Regions from separate parts of the Pseudoalteromonas nanhaiensis genome, predicted to be linked through region 3. Evidence: predicted binding sites of a transcription regulator. Region 3 holds the regulator's gene; each other region holds the start of a gene.
What was found. The regulator sigma-54, encoded in region 3, starts transcription at its own class of promoters, with help from an activator protein. The targets are predictions, from matches to a motif close to GTTGGCACGNNNNTNGNNT.

Region 1 (5,666 bases), on a different contig from region 3:
TGCAACATCAGTTAGCCTAACCGCGCCTTCTTTAGTATTAATAATAATGCCGCTAGATCCATTGATATTAACGCTTTCAATATTTTTGAAAGTCGCTAAAGGTAGACTGCTATAGTCACCATTTTGGAATCCTTCAGCTTTAACTTCGTATTCGCCTGGAGGCAAAAGCTCTCCATCGTCATTTTTACCATCCCACTCAAAACGAACTGCGCCAGCCGATTGAGCGCCCATGCTGATGGTACGTACAAGTTGACCTGACTCATCAGTAATGCGAAGCGTAAGATCTTCAACAGGCGTTTCTGCAATTGCCGAACCTTTAGCAACGTTACTACCATCAAAATCAATCGTATTTGATTCTAATAGTGCTTGTTTACCAACTAAGGTCGAAGCTTGTAATGCCGAGTTCGATGTCATTGACGCAGTAAGTGCATCAAATTTTGAGTTTAAATTCGAGATCCCTTCAGCCATGGTAAAGTTGGTCATCTGAGCAATCATTTGATCATTATCAGCCGGCTTGCTTGGGTCTTGAAACGACAACTGTTGTGTTAAAAGCGAGAAGAAGTCTTCTTGCGTTAAAGTGTCATCTTTCTCTTCTGGTTTGTTTTGATTGTCCTGCCAACGTAAATTATCTAAATACGTGGATGACGCACTGCTGATGTCGTTACTCATAACTTATCCTCGGTTACCGCTGCCCAAGCAACAGTGTTTTACTTAACATTTGCTTAGCTGCATCAGCAACTTGCACATTTGTTTGGTAAGAGCGAGAGGCAGAAATCATATTAGCCATTTCTTCTACGACATTAACGTTAGGTTTGTAGATATAACCGTTTTCATCCGCACTGGGGTGATTAGGGTTGTACTCTATTTGCAGAGGCTTATCGCTCTCAACAATACCCAACACTTTTACGCCAACAGAAGAGCCCTGAGGATTGCTTTGTGTTGCTGACGCTTTTGTCAACTCCGCAGCAAAAACAGGATGGCGCGCTCGGTATGTTTTGTCTTGACTAGAGCTAATCGTATTCGCATTCGAGATATTACTTGCTGTTGTATTAAGACGCACATTTTGCGCGCTCATACCAGTGCCTGAAATATCAAAAACATTATATAAACTCATGATTAAGCTCCTTGACTACCGAGGGCTTTTTTAAGGCCTTTAATTTTACTACTCATAAATTGCAGGCTTGCCTGATACTCTAATGAGTTCTGTACATACAAGTTTCGTTCCACTTGTATATCAACTGAGTTACCATCACCTGTATCTGCTTGATTTGGCGTACGAAACATTTCTGCGTTACCAACAAATCGACTGCCACCGGCAAGGTGTTTTGCGTCAGTTCGCACCATGTTATTGCCGCCTTGCTGGTTGCTTTTTGCCGCTTTTAGAGCCGCCGCAAAATCGATATCTTTTGCTTTGTAGCCCGGCGTATCAGCATTAGCGATGTTTGTCGCTAATAACTCAGCGCGTTGTGAACGGATCAACATTGCATGCGGGTGCACACCAAATGCTTTATCAAAACTGATAGCCATAACCATCTCCAAAAAATTGACTCTGCTAGTGCAGATGCAAAAGGCAAGCCAAAATTAACTAGATAGATAAAGCACGGTAAGCTTTTGAATAATAAATAATTTAGCAACCTAAGAGCTAGGTTGCTAAGAAGAGATTACTTTTTCTGGTAGATAATACCTGGGTTACAACGAACCATCTCGAAGCTATCACTTAAGCCAGCCATAGATTCAGATGCCCCTAAAAATAAATACCCTTTTGGATTAAGGGCCTGAGCAAATTGAGAGATAATCTTTGCTTTTACCTCTGGAGAGAAGTAGATCAGTACATTGCGGCAAAAAATGATATCAAACTTGCCCATTAAGGCGTAAGAATCTAATAAATTCAAATGCCTAAAGCTCACCATTTTTTTGATTGGATCAATCACCTGCGCCATGCCATTGCCGCTGTCTTTAAAAAACTTTTGCCGTCTTTCAATTGATAAACCACGGGCCAGTGCCAACGAGTCATATTCAGCATTTTTACACATATCAAGCATGGTATTAGATATATCAGTGCCGATAATCTGCGCGCCCATTTTAAGTACGCCAGGGTTTTTCGCCTGAAACTCAGCAACCGACATAGCAATTGAATACGGCTCTTGGCCTGATGAACTTGCCGCTGACCAGATTTTTAGTGGCCTACGCACATCTTTCAACTCAGGAAACAGCTTTGTTTTGAGCAATTCAAATGGGTATTGATCACGAAACCATAAGGTTTCATTCGTCGTCATCGCATCCACAACAGCAGCACGAAGCTGTCTTTCATGTGGACTGAGCGTTTTACTAACTAACTGCGATAGAGACTCAACATTAAAGCGCACCATTAATGGCGCAAGACGACTTTTCACTAGGTAAAGCTTATTGTCGCCTAACACAATGCCACACTGTTGCTCTAGAAAAGAGCGAAATTGATCGTATTCGCTTTGTTGTAAGTGCTTATTTTCCAAAGTAATACCACCTATAAATAATTAATCACAATGAACCCACTTTTTAACAGCCGTTGCTAATTCGTCAGGGTTAAATTTTGCAATAAAATCATCTGCACCTACTTTTTGGATCATTGCTTGGTTAAATACACCGCTTAAAGAAGTGTGTAAGATCACATGCAAAGGTGATAATTTTGGATCCGCTTTTATCTCTGCCGTAAGGGTATAACCATCCATTTCAGGCATTTCAACATCTGAAATTAATAACCCTACGCGTTCGGTAATATCATTTTGGCAATCGAGTTTTGCAATCTCACGTAACCGTAATAAAGCCTCTTTACCATTTTTAGCGAGTTCAGTTTGCACACCTAATGGCTCAAGCGCTCGTTTAACTTGGTTTCGCGCAACAGCAGAGTCGTCTGCTATAAAGACAATACGTTCACCTAAGTCTCGCTGGATTTCACCATCACCCACTACTTCTGCACTTACTTCTGTATTTACAGGGCAAATTTCATTCAAGATTTTTTCTACGTCTAGAATTTCAACCAGCTCGTTTTCGATTTCGGTGACCGCAGTTAAGTAAGAATAACGACCCGCACCTGATGGTGGGGGCATTATTTTTTCCCAATTCATATTAACGATACGTTCAACACCGCCAACCAAAAACCCCTGCACAGAGCGGTTGTATTCGGCAATGATAATAAAGCTGTCTTTGATATTTTCGATAGCAGGACCGCCAACGGCCATTGATAAATCAATGACTGAAATAGTCTGACCGCGAATGTGAGCTACGCCTCGTATATAAGCATTAGATTTGGGCATGTTTGTGAGTGGTGGGCATTGCAAAACCTCTCTCACTTTAAACACATTGATACCAAAGCGTTGTCGCCCTCTGAGTTTGAATAATAGTAATTCAAGGCGGTTTTGCCCAACCAACTGCGTGCGCTGGTTCACTGAGTCTAAAATGCCTGCCATTTCAATCTCCTAAAGATAAACAATCAGAGCCGGAACAATAATTGCTTTCTTTGTGTTAAAGCTACATAAGGTTACAAAGCGTCTGTTTTTTGACGCAAAATATTTATACCTTGTTTTCAACCATAAGCATAGTCGAAACAATATGAGTTTGTTAAAAAAAAGCCGAAGATACAGTGTTTTTTATTTCCTTGCTAGCTTGTTGTCCATTACACAAGTGCATGCAGAAGTATATAAAAACGAGCAGCTTCAACAGATCGCTATCGATTTTGTTAGTGAGCAGCTTACTGATCTAGAAAGTACACCACAAGTGAGTGCATTGCCGCTTGATAGCCGCATACCCGACAGAGCGTGTGAATCACCTTTAAGTAAAGAAGTACCAACAACACCTCCTTTTAATCGGCAGGTAACTGTACAACTTAAGTGCGAAGATATAAATAGTTGGACCCAATACGTACACGTGCGCATCATTGAGCTTGAGCCTGTGGTTGTTGTGACAACTCATTTAAGCCGTGGTGAAGTGATCAGGGCTGAACATTTACGCCTTGAAATGAAACCAAAACAGTTTGTTAGAACGCAATATGTGCAAGATGAGTCTATACTTATTGGCAGTCGAATTAAGCGCAATTTGCGTGACGGTACACCAATTGTAATGAGTCAGGTTTGCATGGTTTGTAAAGGCGACAACGTGACTATTTACGCTTCACTACGAGGCCTTAGAATTAAAACGACAGGCATTGCCCTTGAAGATGGTACGTTAGACGAATTAGTGCGTGTAAAAAACAAAAAATCAGGTAAAGTATTAAATGCACGTGTGGATGGTGTCGAGTCTGTTCAGGTAAATATTTAATTTTTTATATTTATGCTAAAGTATCCGCTCTGCCTGCCGATATAAAGGCATATGTTGGGTAATGTATAGGTCAAATATTATGGTAAGCAATGTCAATAATGGTCAACAACAAACCTCTGTGTTGACAAATACCAAGCAAAAAAAGCTTGATTTACAAAAAGATAATGCTAACGCTGCTGAAGCTAAGTCAGCTGCGCCAAAAGCAAGTGCAGATTCTGTAAGCTTAACACCTCAAGCTAAACAGCTTAAATCTTTACAAGAAAAAGCAGAGCAATCGTCTGGTTTTGACAGTAACAAAGTTGCCGAGCTAAAAAAAGCAATTAGTGAAGGTAAATACCAAATTGATGCTGAAAAACTAGCGAAGAACATCGCCGCATTTGAGTTTGATGTCTATGGCTAATCTTAATCATTTAATTGCCAGTAAACTAACACAACAAGTTTCTTGCTTGGAGTCTATTGCTGCGCTTTTAGATGATGAACTCAATGCAATCGCATCGAAACGTGGCGAAGGGTTAAAAAGTATTGCCCAACAGAAAATCTCTTTGCTGCAACAAATTCAAACTATCGACAAAGAAGTGCAGAAACTATCAGTCAATAATGATTCTAAAGATGACGACGTTACTGCTCTTATTAAGCAAGTGAACAGCCTACTTGCTGAATGTAAAAAGAAAAACGATGTTAACGCTCATGCTGCGCATCAAGCTCAACTAAGTGTTAAACAACTTAAAGATATCTTAATCGGTTCGCCTTCATCGATGACCTACGACCAAGGCGGCAGTGTGGTTCAAGGCGACAAAACAATTGTACATAACCTAAAAGCCTAGCAACTGATATTAAATTGAATACAAAAATAAAGCGCGATAATACCAAATTATCGCGCTTTATTTTTTAGAGCAGATTATACATTTCTGATGTTGTAACCTAGTAATAGGTTACTTTTTTAACTTCGCGTGGTTTTATTTCGCCAATATAAAGGTCATGTACGCGTTTCATATCAAGTTGTAATTCTGTTGCGTAGGTATCGCCTACTGCATAAGTTTTTATAACCTGCGCACCTTTTATTACACCTAATACCTGGCTTTGTAATTGATCGTTTTGAGCAATACTATTTTGCACTGTTGTGCCTGCGGAAATTTTTTGCCCATACACTTGCTCAGCAAGTTCACGGTAAGCTTCAAGCTTTGACGCTTTAATTGCAAGTAAGGTGCGTTGCGACTCATTGCTACTTGGTTGAGCGCTAATTGGCGCGTAACCTATTGCTTTTAGTACTGGATAATTATCAGGCTCTACATAGCGATACTCGACATGCTTGTCGAAAATACTGCTGCAGCCTGTTAATGCTGTGCAGGCAACTAGCCCGCTTAATAAAAGTG
Region 2 (5,666 bases), on a different contig from region 3:
TGTCACTTCCACTAACTCATCATCATCGATGAATTCAATCGCTTGTTCAAGCGTATAGTTAAGTGGTGGTGTTAACGTTTGTGCTTCATCTGTACCAGATGCACGAACGTTAGTAAGTTGCTTACCTTTAAGTGCGTTTACTGTTAGGTCGTTATCGCGGCTGTGGATACCGATAACCATACCTTCGTAAACTTCAACACCGTGACCGATGAATAACTTACCACGGTCTTGTAGGTTGAATAATGCGTTAGTAAGTGCTTTACCTGTTGCGTTAGCAATCATTACACCGTTCTTACGCGCGCCGATAGTACCGCCTTTATGTGGGCCGTAGTGATCGAATGTGTGGTAAAGAAGACCAGAACCAGACGTTAATGTCATGAATTCAGTTTGGAAACCAATTAAGCCACGGCTTGGGATCATAAAGTCCATACGTACACGGCCTTTACCATCTGGAGACATGTCTGTTAGTTCACCCTTACGAAGACCAATTTGTTCCATGATAGAACCTTGGTGCTCTTCTTGACAGTCAATTGTAAGTGTTTCGTATGGCTCTTCTTTTTGACCATCAACTTCACGAAGGATTACTTGTGGACGAGACACCGCAAGCTCATAGCCTTCACGACGCATGTTCTCGATTAAGATACCTAAGTGTAACTCACCACGACCAGAAACACGGAAGCTATCTGGGTTGTCAGTTTCTTCAACACGTAGTGCTACGTTGTGTACAAGCTCTGCTTGTAAACGCTCTAGGATGTTACGTGACGTTACGAATTTACCTTCTTTACCAGCGAATGGTGAAGTGTTTACAGAGAACGTCATTGTTACTGTAGGCTCATCAACGCTAAGCGGTGGTAATGCTTCAACGGTATTTACATCACAGATAGTGTCTGAGATTTTCAGCTCACCAAGACCCGTGATAGCAATGATGTCACCAGCGCCTGCAGATTCTGCTTCATGACGCTCAAGACCTAAGTAGCTCATTACTTGGCCAACTTTACCGTTACGCTTAGTACCGTCTGCACTTACAACAGTAACCTGTTGGTTAGGACGAACAGTACCACGCTTGATACGACCAACACCGATAACACCGATGTATGAGTTGTAGTCAAGCTGAGAAATTTGCATTTGGAAAGCACCTTCAGGATCTGCATCCGGTGGAGATACTTCATCAACGATCATCTGGAACATTGGTTCCATGTTATCTGATGGCTCGTCTAAATCTAATGTAGCCCAGCCATTGATAGCTGATGCATAGATTACTTTAAAGTCTAACTGTTCGTCAGTTGCACCTAAGTTATCGAATAAGTCGAATACTTGGTCCATAACCCAGTCAGGACGTGCACCTGGCTTGTCGATTTTGTTGATAACAACGATCGGTGTTAAACCTTGTGCGAATGCTTTTTGCGTTACGAAACGCGTTTGTGGCATTGGACCTTCTTGAGCATCAACAAGTAGTAATACTGAGTCAGCCATCGAAAGTACGCGCTCTACTTCACCACCGAAGTCGGCGTGTCCTGGGGTGTCTACGATATTGATATGGTAGTCATTCCAAGAGATAGCTGTGTTTTTAGCTAAAATGGTAATACCACGCTCTTTCTCAATGTCGTTTGAGTCCATTACGCGCTCTTCATTACCGCCGCGCGTTTCTAATGTGCCTGATTGCTCAAGCAGTTTATCAACCAAAGTTGTTTTACCGTGGTCAACGTGGGCGATAATCGCTATATTTCTTAACTTTTCGATGCTCATATTTTTTCTCAGAGAAATTGAATCTCATTGATCCTGCAAGATCTACGCACTCACCGGCATTTTCACCAGATGTCCCAGCATAGGATTTAAAAGGGCGCATATTATCCCTTAATAATGGCATGGATGAAAGTTTATCCAATACAATTTTCAAAACTTTCTTCAGGCATTTTATAAGTATCTGTTTTATAAATGACAAATTTATGAAAATAATAATTTTTATAAGCATAAAACTGGCAAAATTGCATTTTTTAAACCATATTTTGGCACTTAATCGTATTTAGAACCGATAAATTGGCACGCTCAGTAATTGTGCAAATCGTCGTCATTCTTTTTACGCACCAAAATGATCTTTTTTCGCACCAAAACAGTGCATAAAAAGTTAACATAACAACAAGCGGTTTCTTTTTTATCAGCCTTAACAACACCTTAAAAAAATGGCATGAAACCAGCTTACATAGAGCAAAAGCAATAATGCAGCAAAAATAAAACCCAACAATTGGAGGACACATGTCACAATCGGTTTTAGATTTTATCAAAGAAAATGACGTTAAGTTCATTGATTTACGCTTTACTGATACCAAAGGTAAAGAACAGCATGTTTCTATTCCTCATCACCAAATTGATGAAGATTTCTTCGAAGACGGCAAAATGTTTGACGGTTCTTCAATTGCAGGTTGGAAAGGCATCAACGAATCAGATATGGTGCTTATGCCTGTTCCTGAGTCTGCTAAAATGGACCCGTTTTCTGAAGAAGCTACACTAATCATCCGTTGTGACGTAGTTGAGCCTTCAACACTTCAAGGTTACGAGCGTGACCCACGTTCAGTTGCAAAACGCGCTGAAGAGTACATGCGTTCTACAGGTATCGCTGATACTGTATTATTTGGTCCAGAGCCAGAATTCTTCCTTTTTGATGACGTTAAATACAAATCAGACATGTCTGGTTCTATGTACAAAATCGATTCTGTAGAAGCTGCTTGGAACTCAGATAAAGATTACGAAGGTGGCAACATGGGTCACCGTCCAGGTGTTAAAGGCGGTTACTTCCCGTGCTCACCTGTTGATTCATCACATGACTGGCGTTCAGCAACTTGTTTAGTTCTTGAAGAACTAGGTCAAGTAGTAGAAGCTCACCACCACGAAGTAGCAACTGCAGGTCAAAATGAGATCGCAACTCGCTTCAATACAATGGTATTAAAAGCTGACGAAATCCAAGAGATGAAATATGTTATCCATAACATGGCTCACTTATACGGAAAAACAGCGACATTCATGCCTAAGCCAATCGTAGGTGATAACGGTTCTGGTATGCACTGTCACCAATCTCTAGGTAAAGATGGCGTAAACATCTTCGCTGGTGACAAATACGCTGGTCTATCTGAAGAAGCACTTTACTACATCGGTGGTATCATCAAGCACGCTAAAGCAATCAACGCATTCGCTAACGCGTCAACTAACTCATACAAGCGTCTAGTTCCGGGCTTCGAAGCACCAGTAATGCTTGCATACTCTGCACGTAACCGTTCTGCTTCAATCCGTATCCCAGTGGTACCGTCTGCTAAAGCACGCCGTATCGAAGTACGTTTCCCTGATCCAACAGCTAACCCATACTTAGCGTTCTCTGCAATGCTTATGGCTGGCCTTGACGGTATCAAAAACAAGATCCACCCTGGTGATGCAATGGATAAAGACTTATACGATCTTCCAGCTGAAGAAGCTGCAGAGATCCCACAAGTTGCATCTTCACTGCAAGAAGCATTAGATTCATTAGATGCTGACCGTGAGTTCTTAAAAGCTGGCGGCGTATTCACTGATGACCTTATCGATGCTTACATTGCACTTAAGGGCAAAGAAGTTGAAAAGCTTAACATGACAACTCACCCAGTTGAGTTCGAAATGTACTACAGCGTTTAATTTAACGCCGTATCAGAATTATCAGATTGATAATAAATGTGTGTTCTCAAGCCCGCTTTGCGGGCTTTTTTGATGGTAATTTGGCCAATTCTACTCTAAAGTTTTAGTTAGATTAGATAACCTAGGGTCACAGAGTGAAAAACACGATTTTATTAGTATTACTCCTTTTTACAGTATGCAATTACGCACAAAGTGAAGTAAAAAAAATTTACTCGTGGAAAGATGAGAATGGTGTTTTAGTGTTCTCAGACTCACCTCGCCCTGGGGCTAAAGAAGTAAAGCTCAATACTCAAAACCTCACCATGCCTAAAACCGACACCAGCATACTTGATAACCCGGCTAGTGCGACACCTGTCAATTTTAAAATAACGATTTCCTCACCAGAAAATGAGGCAACCGTTCGAGAGAATACAGGCTCAGTATACGTCACAGCACGAGTGAGTCCGCGTTTTGCAACAGGCTTCAAAGTACAGCTGATAGTTGATGGCACACCTCACGGAAAATCGAGTAATAGCACGACCTTTGCATTGCGAAATGTCGACCGAGGCGAACACACATTACAAGCAAAACTTATAGATGCGAATAATAAAGTCGTTTCGGTTAGCCCTGTTAGCACTTTCTACATGCACAGAGCATCGATACTTAATTGAAACTATTTTTTTCGAGCCGGTATCATGCAAAGTAAATGGATTGTGCTAAGCTGCTGTTAATTGCAACGCACTAAAATGGTGCAAACATGCTCAGTGATACACATTTTAATTCTGAACTACTCGAAAGTATTTGGAAAAATTTAAGTACAGCCGTTATTTTGCTCGATAATGATTTTAAACTGGTTTATGCAAATGATAGTGCCAGTGAGCTATTAGGCTTAGGTCCAAAGCGTATAATTAATCAGCCATTCGATAACTTATTTAACTACCACTCCATTGACCTAAAACGTATTGCTCAGTACTCGTTGTTTGATGGCGTTGACTGCCACCAGCATAGAGCTGACGTGGTGTTCGTCGATTCTCGCCATGCTAAGCTAACCATTAGCACCCGCCGAATAAACAGTAATAATGAAAATTATATTTTGTTTGAGTGCCGACAAATGGATGATGAAATTCGCCACGATCAAGCATCAAATCAAATGCACCAATATCAAGCCGCACGCAATTTAATTCGTGGTTTAGCACACGAAATTAAAAATCCTTTGGGTGGAATACGCGGAGCGGCGCAATTATTGCAGTACGAGGTTGATCAGCAAGAGCGTGATCAATGTGCAGAGCTTATCATTGAGCAAGCTGACCGATTACGAGAGCTCGTAGACCGTTTACTTGGTCCAAACCAATTGCCACATAAATCATATGGCAATATTCACCAAGCTCTTGAGTCAGTGATTAAGCTTAGCATGTTAGATAACAGCGCTAATATCACTTTAGTGAAAGACTATGATCCAAGTATACCGAGTGTGTACATTGACCAAAGTAAAATTCAACAAGTGGTACTTAACATTATTCGCAATGCACAGCAGGCTCTGGTTGATGGTGGCGAAATTAGAATAAAAACCCGTATTAACCATCAACATAGACGTCCTGGTAAAGCACCGAAGAAAACCTTGCTGATCCAGATTTCAGATAATGGTCCAGGAATAGATAAGAGTTTAAGAGAAACCTTGTTTTATCCAATGATCACTAACAAAGAAAATGGTTCAGGACTAGGGTTATCCATTGCACAGACTTTGGTTGATCAACACGGTGGACACATTGACTGCGATAGTTGGCCAGGCCATACAGAATTTAATATCTATTTGCCTTTTACGGATTAATGGTTTTTTGGAGTAGTCATGAAAACAGTTTGGTTAGTTGATGATGATGCCTCAATACGCTTTGTATTAGAAAAAGCGCTGGCGCGAGCAGGATTTGAAACAGAAAGTTATGCAAATGCACAAGATGTGCTTAACGCACTCAAGTTTAGTCAGCCTACCGTTCTAGTGTCAGATGTAAGAATGCCTGGTATGGATGGTA
Region 3 (5,666 bases):
CATTCACAAATAGTTCAGCAGCGAATGACTAGCCTAACCGTACAGCATATTTATCAAGGCCAAGAAACAAAGCTGATTGCATACCAAGAGTTAAAAGATAAACTTGGCCTAGAAGATGAGCAAATAGCGTACATTGGTGACGATGGCCCTGATTTGCCTGTAATGGAAAAAGTAGGCTTTGCGGTAGCAGTCAATGATGCGCACCCATTGATAAAAAAACTGGCTCACTATACGACCATGCTACCGGGTGGCTTTGGCGCTGTACGTGAATTAACAGATTTACTGATGTTAGAAAACGGTAAGCCGTTAACTAGCGATGGAACCAGCGCATGAATATAGCCCGTATTTTACTGAGTATTGTTTTTGTTTGTTGCATGGTGTGGTTGTGGTATCCGTACTTTAACCAAACAACAAACACAATAAATAGTGAAGACGAGATTATTGCAACTCCCGATTATACGGCCGTTGCACTAAAGCAAACCGCTTATGATGAGCAAGGCAAGATTAGCCATAAAGTGGCTGCTGCAAAAATGGAGCTGTATCAGCAACTTGGGTTTACCTTTTTTGAGCAACCTATTTTTACACTTTATGGCGACCAGCAAATTTGGCAAGTAAAAGCTAAAGAAGCCACATTATATGAAAACGATCAGCTTATTTTTGAAGGAGATGTTGTTGCTAAAAACTTAACCCATAATGGCATGATCGAAGATATTAAAGCTGAAAACATTAACGTTGATATAGAACAAATGACCATGTTTTCGAAGCAACCTGTGACGCTAACAGGACCAAATTTAAAAATTACCGGTAAAGGCCTGAAAGCTAATTTAAAAACCGAGATTGTAGAGTTAACTAACCATACACGAACCATATACTATGACCAATAAACTGAAGAAATTACTCCTGATCCCAAGCTTATTGATTGCCTTTTCAGGCGTAGCTGCCGAGCAGACAGGCGCACAAATTAGCATAAGCTCAGATCGCCAAACTGGTAAGCTAAAAGATGGCGTTGGTATATTTGAAGGCAATGTCGAAATTATACATGGTAACCGCCGGATCACAGCCGAACGCCTTGAAGCCCATGGTGGTGATACAGAAGGTACTGTTGAGTTAATTATCGCCACAGGTAAGCCTGCTTATTTTGAAGAAAAGCAAGCAGATGGCACGGTAATGAGCGCCAGTGCAGAAGAAGTTCGCTACGACGTAGCCAAGCGCTTCTTAACTTTAAATGGCGAAGCCGAAGTGACTCAAGCAGGCCAAAAAGTAACAGCGAAAAGCATTACCTATGATATGGCACAACAACTAATTAGCGCAGAAAAAGATGAAAACTCAACAGACCGTGTACACACAATCTTAGTGCCTGTAGACAACAAACAAGACGATAAAGGCCAACCATGAGCACATTAAAAGCAGAGCTTTTAGCAAAAAGCTATAAAGGCCGCCAAGTTGTCAAAAATGTGGGTCTTGAAGTTGAAGCGGGCAGTATCGTTGGTTTGCTTGGCCCAAATGGCGCAGGCAAAACCACCACTTTCTATATGATTGTTGGCTTAGTACCTAGCGATAAAGGCAAGATCAGCATTGATGATAACGATATTACACTTTTGCCAATGCATAGCCGAGCACGTTTAGGGATTGGTTACCTACCACAAGAGTCATCTATTTTTAGAAAGTTAACGGTTTATCAAAACCTAATGGCTATTTTAGAAACGCGTAAAGATTTAAATAAACAAGGCCGAGAAGAAACACTCAACAACTTACTTGATGAATTTAGTATTCAGCATATTCGTGATAGTCAAGGCATGGCCTTATCTGGGGGCGAGCGTCGTCGCGTAGAAATTGCTCGGGCATTAGCAGCAAACCCTAAATTTATCTTGTTAGATGAGCCTTTTGCTGGTGTTGATCCTATTTCAGTGTTAGATATAAAGAAAATTATTGAACACTTAAAAAATCGTGGTATTGGTGTATTAATCACTGACCATAATGTTAGAGAAACCCTTGATGTTTGTGAAAAAGCCTACATTGTTTCTCATGGGGAGCTAATTGCATCAGGAACACCTGAGCATGTTTTAGCTGACCAAACCGTACGCGATGTGTATCTAGGTGAGCAATTCAGGCTATAACCAATAAGCCACCATCTAGCGCATCTGCTAAACTAAATAACAATGACAATAAATCGATATAAATTTACCTGTGACTGCACAGGTGTCGATAACACATAAAAGGATTGTTAGGGATACATGAGGCAATCATTACAGCTGCGCATGGGCCAGCAACTTACAATGACTCCACAACTGCAACAAGCAATTCGCTTGCTGCAGCTTAGTACATTGGATCTCCAGCAAGAAATTCAAGAAGCACTTGATAGTAACCCTCTGCTTGAAGTGGAAGAAGCAGATTACAACGATGAAAACATTGGTAAGAACGAGCAAAAAGCTGAATCTGATGATACTCAGCTAAGTGCATCGGCCGAAGAAGCGCCGAGTGAGTACGAACAAGAAAGCAGCGATGCCCTTAACAAAGACACCGTAAGTGACGATTTAGCCATGGATGTGACATGGGATGAGTACATGAGTGCTGCCCCATCAACATCATCAGGTCCAATGCCAGAAGATGAGTCAATTTATCAAGGTGCATCGACTGAAACCCTCCATGAATACCTTATGTGGCAATTACAACTCACACCATTTAGCCCAACTGACGAAGCGATCGCTGTCGCCATCGTAGAGGCAATTGATGACTCAGGTATTTTAACTGTTAGCTGCGAAGACATAGTCGAAAGTTTTAATCAAAATAATGATGAAGAAGAAATCGAACTAGATGAAGTCGAAGCGGTCTTAAAGAGAATACAGTTGTTTGATCCAGTAGGGATTGGTGCCCGTAGCTTACAAGAGTGCTTATGTATCCAGCTTCGCCAATTCGATGCGAGTACGCCGTATTTAGCTGAAACTAAAATGGTTTTATCTGAGCACATTGAATTATTAGCAAGTCGCGACTATCGCACTTTGATGAAAAAGACTAAGCTTAAAGAAAGCGAACTAAAAGAAGTAATGACGCTGATCCACAGCTTAAACCCTAAGCCAGCAGACAGCATAGTTCGCGAAGAGTCTGAGTACGTTATACCCGATGTATCGGTTAAAAAAGTTAAAGGTCGTTGGGTCGTTGAACTAAACCCAGATTGTATGCCAAAAATTAGAGTGAATAGCCAATATGCAGCTATGTCACGCTCAGTAAAATCGAGCAGCGATAGCCAGTTTATTCGCTCTCATTTACAAGAAGCTAAATGGTTTATTAAAAGCTTAGAGAGCCGTAACGATACACTTTTAAAAGTGACCAATTGTATCGTACAGCAACAACAAGCATTTTTTGAACATGGCCCAGAAGCCATGAAACCAATGGTGCTGAACGATGTCGCAGAAATGGTCGAAATGCATGAATCGACAATTTCACGTGTTACAACACAAAAATACATGCACACCCCTCGCGGGATTTTTGAGTTGAAATATTTCTTCTCAAGCCATGTCAGCACAGAAAACGGTGGTGAGTGTTCATCAACAGCAATTCGCGCTTTGATCAAAAAGCTTATCGCTGCAGAAAACTCAGCTAAACCATTGAGTGATAGTAAAATTGCAGATATATTGGCTGAGCAAGGAATTAAAGTAGCTAGACGCACAATTGCAAAATATCGAGAGTCTCTAGCGATACCTCCGTCTAATCAGCGTAAGAGTTTGATTTAGACGTTTTACATAGAAGGAAAATGCTTATGCAACTAAATTTAACTGGTCGTCATGTAGAAATCACTGATTCATTAAGAGACTATGTAAACAGCAAGTTTGCAAAACTAGAAAGGCATTTTGACCACATTAATAATGTACATGTCATTCTAGATGTAGAAAAATTAAGCCAAAAAGCAGAAGCAACTTTACATGTAAATGGAGGCGAGCTCTTTGCCTCAACTGCACACCAAGATATGTATGCAGCCATTGACTCGCTAATCGACAAACTAGATCGTCAAGTCATTAAACACAAAGAGAAATTAGCTCGACACTAAATTATGAAACTTAGTTCACTTACTAACCAGGACTGCAGCAAAGCTGCGGTCCTTTTTAATAGCAAAAAAAGAATCCTTGAATATATCAGCGAGCTGGCTCACCAGCAGCTTCCTCATTTATCTCAACAAGACGTCCTTGATGCCTTACTCAATAGAGAAAAATTAGGCAGTACAGGTATTGGTCGTGGCATTGCTATTCCACATGGCCGCATGAGTGGTGCAGAGCAACCACAGGCATTTGTCATAGTGAGTGAATCCCCAATCAATTTTGACGCAATTGATAACCGACCTGTGGATATTTTCGTTGCACTCATCGTACCAGATGGAGACAGCCAACTTCACCTAAAGACCTTATCGACAATTGCTGATAGACTAAAAGATAAAGAGTTTTGTAAACAGTTACGTAGCGCTAAAACAGACCACGAACTGTTTCAGGTCATATCAGCAGAGGCATAAATGGAATTAATTATCATCAGCGGTCGCTCAGGCTCAGGTAAATCGGTCGCTTTACGTGTACTTGAAGACTTGGGTTACTACTGTGTTGATAATATCCCAGTCAACTTATTACCTTCGCTTGTTCGTAGCGTTTCTGACAACTATGACAAAATAGCAGTCAGCATAGATGTGCGTAACTTACCGAAAGAGCAGCAAGAGTTTAATGATATTCTTGAATACCTGCCAGGTTTCGCAAACCCAACACTGTTCTATTTAGACAGTGATGACCAAACTCTGATCAAACGCTTTTCTGAAACGCGACGCTTACATCCTCTATCGATTGACTCGCTGCCACTCGATTTAGCAATTAAGCAAGAAAGAGTATTACTGGATGTACTGATCACGCGCGCTGATTTTATGATTGATACCACCGACCTGAGTGTTCATCAGTTAGCTGAATCAATTCGTGAAAAGATCTTAGGTAAAAAAGATAAAAAGCTGATTATCACCTTTATGTCGTTTGGCTTTAAACATGGTATTCCAAAAGAAGCCGATTACGTATTTGATGCACGTTTTTTACCAAATCCACACTGGGAGCCAGACCTAAAGCCACTCACAGGCTTAGATCAACCAGTAAAAGATTACCTTGCAAGTCATAGCATAGTGCAAAAATTTACATGGCAAATTCAAACATTTGTGCAAACATGGTTGCCTCACCTTGAGCGTAACAATCGCAGCTATCTTACCATCGCAATTGGCTGTACTGGCGGGCAACATCGCTCGGTATATTTAGCGCAGACCATTGGTGATAGCTTTTCAAAAACGCATGCGAACGTAAAAATCCGCCATCGCGAGCAAGATATTTAATTGGATGCCAGATGCACGCAGAAGACACGTTTTTAATTCAAAATAAGCTTGGCTTGCACGCACGAGCAGCCACTGTTTTAGCACAACTTGCTTTGCAATTTGATGCTAAAATTATGCTTTATCAAGACGATAAAGAAGCTGAAGGTGATAGTGTTTTAGCCTTAATGCTACTTGAAAGTAGCCAAGGTAAAGAAGTGCGTGTGGTATGTGAAGGCCCAGATGCAGAGGCTGCACTGAACGCAATTGGAGAATTAATTGCACAACGCTTTCATGAACAAGAATAGCGTTTGCTAAGGCTTAACCGTTTAAGTTAAACTTA
Region 4 (5,666 bases), on a different contig from region 3:
TCTGTATCACCCGTGGGAAGTAAGCCCAGAGCAAGGTATTGAGCTTTGCCATCAAGCAGAGCAGGCGGCACTAAACGCCGATGAGCGTATTGTAAATTCAGACGGTGCGAGTTTTTCTTCTCACCAAGGTTTGCGTGTTTATGGCAACAGCCATGGCATGATTGCAGGTTACCCGCGCACGCGTCATAGCATTAGCACCATGGTGATTGGTAAAGATGGCGAGCAAATGCAGCGCGATTCTGCTTATACCGTAGCGCGACATAAAGATGATTTAAACGATGCTGCAAAAGTAGGCCTCGAAGCGGCAACAGAAACATTGGCTAAGCTTAATAGTCAAAAGCTAGGTACTATGAAAGTGCCAGTTATCTTCAGAGCAGATATTGCCAACTCACTATTCGGTCATTTAGTGTCTGCGATTGGTGGTGGCGCGCTTTACCGTAAATCGAGCTTCTTGCTTGATAGCTTAGGCACAAAAGTATTTAGTGATTGTGTAAATATTTCTGAGCGTCCACATTTATTAAAAGGCTTAGCGTCTTCACCATTCGACTCGGAAGGGTTAAAAACTATCGACCGTGAAATTATTCAAGGTGGTGAGCTTCAAACATATCTATTAGCAAGCTACGCTGCACGTAAACTGTCTATGACACCAACGGGTCATGCTGGTGGTATTCATAACTGGTTAGTTGAGCAAACTCATGCTGACTTAAAAGCACTCTTAAAAACTATGGGCACAGGTTTACTAGTAACCGAGCTTATGGGTCAAGGTGTGAACACTGTAACGGGTGATTACTCACGTGGCGCGGCGGGTTTCTGGGTTGAGAATGGCGAAATCCAATACCCAGTCAGTGAAATCACAATTGCTGGTAACTTAAAAGATATGTTTAAAGCGGTAGTCGGTTTAGGTGGTGATATCGAGCGCCGTGGCGGTATTCAAACCGGCTCTGTATTGATTGAACAAATGCAGGTTGCTGGTAGCTGATTCATCAATAACTACTCAATTTTTAAAGCCTCACGTTTGTGGGGCTTTTTTATTTGAAAAAGTGCTTTACCTGAACTTAACTTGAGGTTTTATCTTGATGGCAGTTTAAAAATAAAAAGGAAAACTACCATGTATTTAGAGCACGTAAACCTTGTTGTTAGTAATGTTGATGCCATGCTGCACTTTTATAAAGCCGCATTCCCACATTGGCGGGTGCGTAGCCAAGGTGATAGCACATGGTCAGGCAAGCCGCGTAAATGGCTGCACTTTGGTGATGATTACCAATATCTTGCACTGAGTGATAACGGTGAAGACGAAAACCGTGATTTAGCAGGGCACCAAGTGGGCCTTGCTCATTTTGCTTATGTGACAAACGATATTAATGCCGTAATTGAACGTTTGGTTGACGCTGGTTATGAAATAGATAAACAGGGTCCAGAAAACCCCTATCGTAAAAATGTATATTTTATCGATCCCGCAGGTTTTGAAGTTGAGTTTGTAGAGTATTTCAGTGATATACCGAGTGAGAGAAATAATGACTTGTAGCTAGAGCTGTCAGCTTTTAGCTGTCAGTTTTGAGCCGAGCGGTGTTGTTTTAGGCCTTTACCAAAGGCCTGCCTCTTAAGAGGTACTTTAGTGCTGAAAGTATTTGCACAAAGAGAAGTGAATGAGAAGAGAATGAGGGAACCTCAAGATCATTTTTTACTTCCTCTAAAGCGCAGCGCCTCTTAACCTCTTTGTGCGATTAAATGTCTTTGATGTGGGGGTGAAGTTTAGTGAGCTTTCAGCTGTCAGTTTGAAGCCGAGCGGTGTTGTTTGTAGGTCAGGTATTGATTGATGGAATAGCGTTGTATGTAAGATGCGTCAAGCAAGCGTGACGCCTACGGTGTAGGGGCCTTTTAACGCCGAACAGCTTTACTTTATTCACGGCTAAAGCTGTTCCCACGTTTGACGTAGGCGTGAAATTTATTTCGCGCGCATTCTAGTAGGTCGTGCTTTAGCGCGTCATTGGTGAAACGTATGCAATATCTTGTCGCCATAAATGACGACCACATTAACATAATCGCAACTCGCAACTTTTACTACATCTTATTCATCTCTTTCCAACTGGCTTTTAGACTGTTGGCAAAGCTGATGAACTTTTCTTTCATGGTACGTTTAACTGAAATCTCGACTGAGCCTAGCCATACATTACCTTCAATGGTAATGGTTGGGCCTTGGCCTTTATTTAAGGCGACTGATCTGTTCTCTACACTGCCAATAACGCTGAACAGCTTTGATACCACATTGACATGTTCTGGCACATAGATTTCGTCGTTACCTAAAATACAGTTCACGTAAATAGTGACATGTTGGTGCTGGAAAATCGCTTCGCTAAAATCGAGCTCAATTGAACCTAAGCAGTTTGTAAGGTGAATTTCTTTTGGCACTACCCACTGGCCGCTGCGCTCATTTGAACCCAAAATACTACGAAGCTGCAGACTTTCGTTATCGCTGCTGTGGCCATAATGAGGTTTAAATTGCGCATGCTTTTGCGATTTGTAGTCAATATCAGCTTTAAGCTCTAAGTCCGCAACAAGTTCAACGAGTACTTCGTTGCTGGTGGCTTCCATTGCTTGGTCTAAGCGGCGTTCAAATGCTTCAGCTGAAATAACAGCATGACTGTAGTTATAAATGAGTTGATCAATTACTTCTTCTCTTACTTGATCGATTGGGCGATCTTCAAGTTTAACGGCCATGGTAGTTCCCTGTTGTGATTATCAAAGTGATTTTTATGTTATTCGTAATAAAGCAAAGCTTAGGCCAAATTTTATTTTATTATAAATCAATATGTTGTGTTTTATAGTGTCAACGTTACTTAGTTAAATTAACCACAGATTAATAAAATCAGCAACTAAATGGTTATTTTTGCAATATAGTGAACTTCTTACCGAGCAGCCTGTAAATCTTTACCGAATTGAATATAAATAGTCGCTGAATGAGGGTTTAAGGTATTGAAATTAAACAAATAAATAGTTGGCATCATAGTCGCATTGGTAAAAGTGTCTTAAATCAAAAGGAGAAGATTATGAACACTTTTAACAAATCTATGATTGCCGCTTTAGTAATTGGTGCAACAACAAGTATGTCAGCTCAGGCAAGCAGTTGGGAAAATGAAAGTAAAGATGCTTGGATTGATGGTAAGGCAGAAACTGTGCTTCTTATGAACACAAACCTTAACAACTTTGACATCAACACTGATGTAACGAATGGCAAGGTTGTACTTACAGGTAAAGTTGATAGTGAATTAGATAAAGAGCTTGCTGAAGAGCTTGTTCTTAGCCTGGATGGCGTTAGCTCTGTTGATAACAAACTAACGGTTGTTAAAAACATGAAGGCTAAGAAAATGAAAGCAGATAAAGCTGATTCAACTGAAAGCGATTTAACAGATGCGAAAATCAGTACTGTAATCACAACACGTTATTTATTTAACTCAGAAGTAGGTGGTACAGACATCGATGTTGATACCGATAACGGTGTAGTAACACTTAAAGGTACTGTTGAGTCTGATGCTGAAAAGCAATTAGCAATCAGTATCGCTGAAAACGCTGAAGACGTTCGCAAAGTAATCGATGAATTAACGATTGTTGCTGAATAACAGCAAGCCTAAATTAGCCCAGCTTTGGCTGGGCTAATAGATTTCAAGGAGTGAGTCATGGATTTAATACGTATTATTTTATCGGTTTTAATTCCACCTCTTGGCGTATTTTTACAGGTAGGTTTAGGTGCGCAGTTCTGGATTAATATTCTTTTAACCTTATTAGGGTACATTCCAGGTTTGATTCATGCTGTGTATATCATCGCTAAGCGATAATTACCTCATTAATCAGCAAGGATGAGTCAGGGAACACAGCAAGGAGCAGCTGTAGGAGTAAAGGACGATAAACCGCAAGGAGTTTACAGTATGGACAATGTAGCACAGCAAAAAGGACAGCAAGGAAGTAACAAAGCGTTATGGAGTAGCGCACAATGGCAACGCTTTATGGATAAAGTGAACGGAGATGACAGCAAGGGATAAGCTCAGGCTTGGAGCCAAACAGGATGAAGCTAGCGTAAGGAGGTGACTATATGGAACAAGTACAAACGCAACCAACACAAGGATTGACCGACAAAGGAGTTGCTTTATGGAATAAGCAACAGTGGCATGAATTTATGGAACACGCGAAAGCGGTTGCGCCACGATTAACAGGGAAGGCTGACGATAAAAACCCGATGTCATCTTCAGGTGACATCGGGTTTTTAATAACTTCGGCAATTTATCTTTATAACTTAAACTGATTTACTGTCTTATTTAAAGACGCTGCCAATTCATTTAAATCACGTGCTTCATCTGCCAATTCATGAGCATGATCCGCAGTGCTATTAACAAGGTGGTTAATAGCCGCCAGGCTATTATTAATATCTTCTGCAACCACAGTTTGCTGTTCTGTTGAAGTCGCAATTTGATGACTCTGATCTTGTACATTTGTCACTGATTGCGCGATATCTTGCAGTGCTTGCAATACAATTTGCGTTTGCTCAACGGAGCCTTCAGCACGCTCTTGACCCTGTTGCATCATAGTTGATGCTTGTTGAGCAATTTGCTGTAAGCGACTGATCATATTTCGAATATCATCCGTTGATTCTTGCGTTCTGCTTGCTAGTGAACGAACTTCGTCAGCCACAACAGCAAAGCCTCGCCCTTGCTCACCGGCTCGTGCCGCTTCAATTGCTGCATTAAGTGCTAGTAAGTTAGTTTGCTCTGCAATTGAGTTGATTACGTCGATCACAGCGCCAATGTTGCCACTTTCTTGTTCAAGACCTGCAACTACTTTAGATGCTTCGCCGATGTGGCTTGCAAGCGCAGTCATTACTGACTGAGCTTGTGTAGAGCGCTTAGTGCCATCGACTGTAATGGCTTGCACTTCTTCGGCTGCATTATTGGTATGCTGCGCATTACGTGAAATTTCGAGTACTGTAGATGCCATTTCAGTAACAGCGGCACTTACACTATCAACTTGTTGTTTTTCTTGCTGAATTTCATCATTGGTTTTTTGCGATACAATTTTCAGCTGACTAGCTGCTTGGCTCAGCTGCTCTGCTTGCGCGGCTGTGTTGAGCATCATTGCACGTAATTTATCGATGAAGGTGTTCATATGATGAGCAAGCTGGCCAACTTCGTCCTGACTATGAATTTCAATTTTTTGTGTTAAATCGCCATCGCCTGATGCGATATCACGCATGATGTAAGTCAGTTTTGTAAGAGGTTTGGTGATCATTTGCGTGGCCCAAAAGATCATCGCAATGATAATCGCAAGGATGATGATTAATGATGTAGTGGTTGTCATCACCGCATCGTTAACTGGCTCATCAATCATGCTAGTTGGGATCAAAATCCCGACATACCAATCAAGATATGGACTTTCTAGTTCAAGGCGATTGTATACAACGTAATATTGCTCACCTTTAAATGTGACATAGCTGCTACCATCTTTTTGGCTTTTCATCGCGCGGTTTAATTCGCTAAAGCCTGATGTGTCGCTAAATTGTTTTTCGAGGGCATCTAAGCCTTCTTTACCATTAGGGCCTTCGTCAGTCACAGATAATTTATGGCCAGTACGCTCAGAGAAGTGAACAACCTTTTGATTGCCATCTAGCAAGAAGCCAA

Region 1: flgB (flagellar basal body rod protein FlgB) is a predicted target of sigma-54. The motif match lies at 1,562-1,580, and genes of this name have one in related genera.
Region 2: glnA (glutamate--ammonia ligase) is a predicted target of sigma-54. The motif match lies at 2,180-2,198, and genes of this name have one in related genera.
Region 4: ACSFVZ_RS00245 (BON domain-containing protein) is a predicted target of sigma-54. The motif match lies at 2,995-3,013, and genes of this name have one in related genera.

The regions. Positions count from the first base shown of each region.
Region 1 is NZ_JBPNYQ010000006.1:179,812-185,477, forward strand. It holds gene ACSFVZ_RS08260 (flagellar hook assembly protein FlgD) at 1-669, opposite strand, end outside; gene flgC (flagellar basal body rod protein FlgC) at 683-1,114, opposite strand; gene flgB (flagellar basal body rod protein FlgB) at 1,117-1,527, opposite strand; gene ACSFVZ_RS08275 (CheR family methyltransferase) at 1,662-2,492, opposite strand; gene ACSFVZ_RS08280 (chemotaxis protein) at 2,514-3,446, opposite strand; gene flgA (flagellar basal body P-ring formation chaperone FlgA) at 3,589-4,293, shown strand; gene flgM (flagellar biosynthesis anti-sigma factor FlgM) at 4,373-4,693, shown strand; gene flgN (flagellar export chaperone FlgN) at 4,686-5,117, shown strand; gene ACSFVZ_RS08300 (LPP20 family lipoprotein) at 5,215-5,666, opposite strand, start outside.
Region 2 is NZ_JBPNYQ010000018.1:37,431-43,096, forward strand. It holds gene typA (translational GTPase TypA) at 1-1,746, opposite strand, end outside; gene glnA (glutamate--ammonia ligase) at 2,254-3,660, shown strand; gene ACSFVZ_RS14930 (DUF4124 domain-containing protein) at 3,795-4,310, shown strand; gene glnL (nitrogen regulation protein NR(II)) at 4,397-5,467, shown strand; gene ntrC (nitrogen regulation protein NR(I)) at 5,486-5,666, shown strand, end outside.
Region 3 is NZ_JBPNYQ010000033.1:15,583-21,248, reverse strand. It holds gene kdsC (3-deoxy-manno-octulosonate-8-phosphatase KdsC) at 1-333, shown strand, start outside; gene lptC (LPS export ABC transporter periplasmic protein LptC) at 330-884, shown strand; gene lptA (lipopolysaccharide transport periplasmic protein LptA) at 874-1,395, shown strand; gene lptB (LPS export ABC transporter ATP-binding protein) at 1,392-2,117, shown strand; gene ACSFVZ_RS19130 (RNA polymerase factor sigma-54) at 2,235-3,731, shown strand; gene hpf (ribosome hibernation promoting factor) at 3,758-4,045, shown strand; gene ptsN (PTS IIA-like nitrogen regulatory protein PtsN) at 4,049-4,501, shown strand; gene rapZ (RNase adapter RapZ) at 4,502-5,347, shown strand; gene ACSFVZ_RS19110 (HPr family phosphocarrier protein) at 5,359-5,631, shown strand.
Region 4 is NZ_JBPNYQ010000001.1:62,576-68,241, forward strand. It holds gene pmbA (metalloprotease PmbA) at 1-979, shown strand, start outside; gene ACSFVZ_RS00235 (VOC family protein) at 1,109-1,525, shown strand; gene ACSFVZ_RS00240 (LiaF domain-containing protein) at 2,062-2,718, opposite strand; gene ACSFVZ_RS00245 (BON domain-containing protein) at 3,048-3,617, shown strand; gene ACSFVZ_RS00250 (YqaE/Pmp3 family membrane protein) at 3,675-3,833, shown strand; gene ACSFVZ_RS00255 (hypothetical protein) at 4,088-4,297, shown strand; gene ACSFVZ_RS00260 (methyl-accepting chemotaxis protein) at 4,282-5,666, opposite strand, start outside.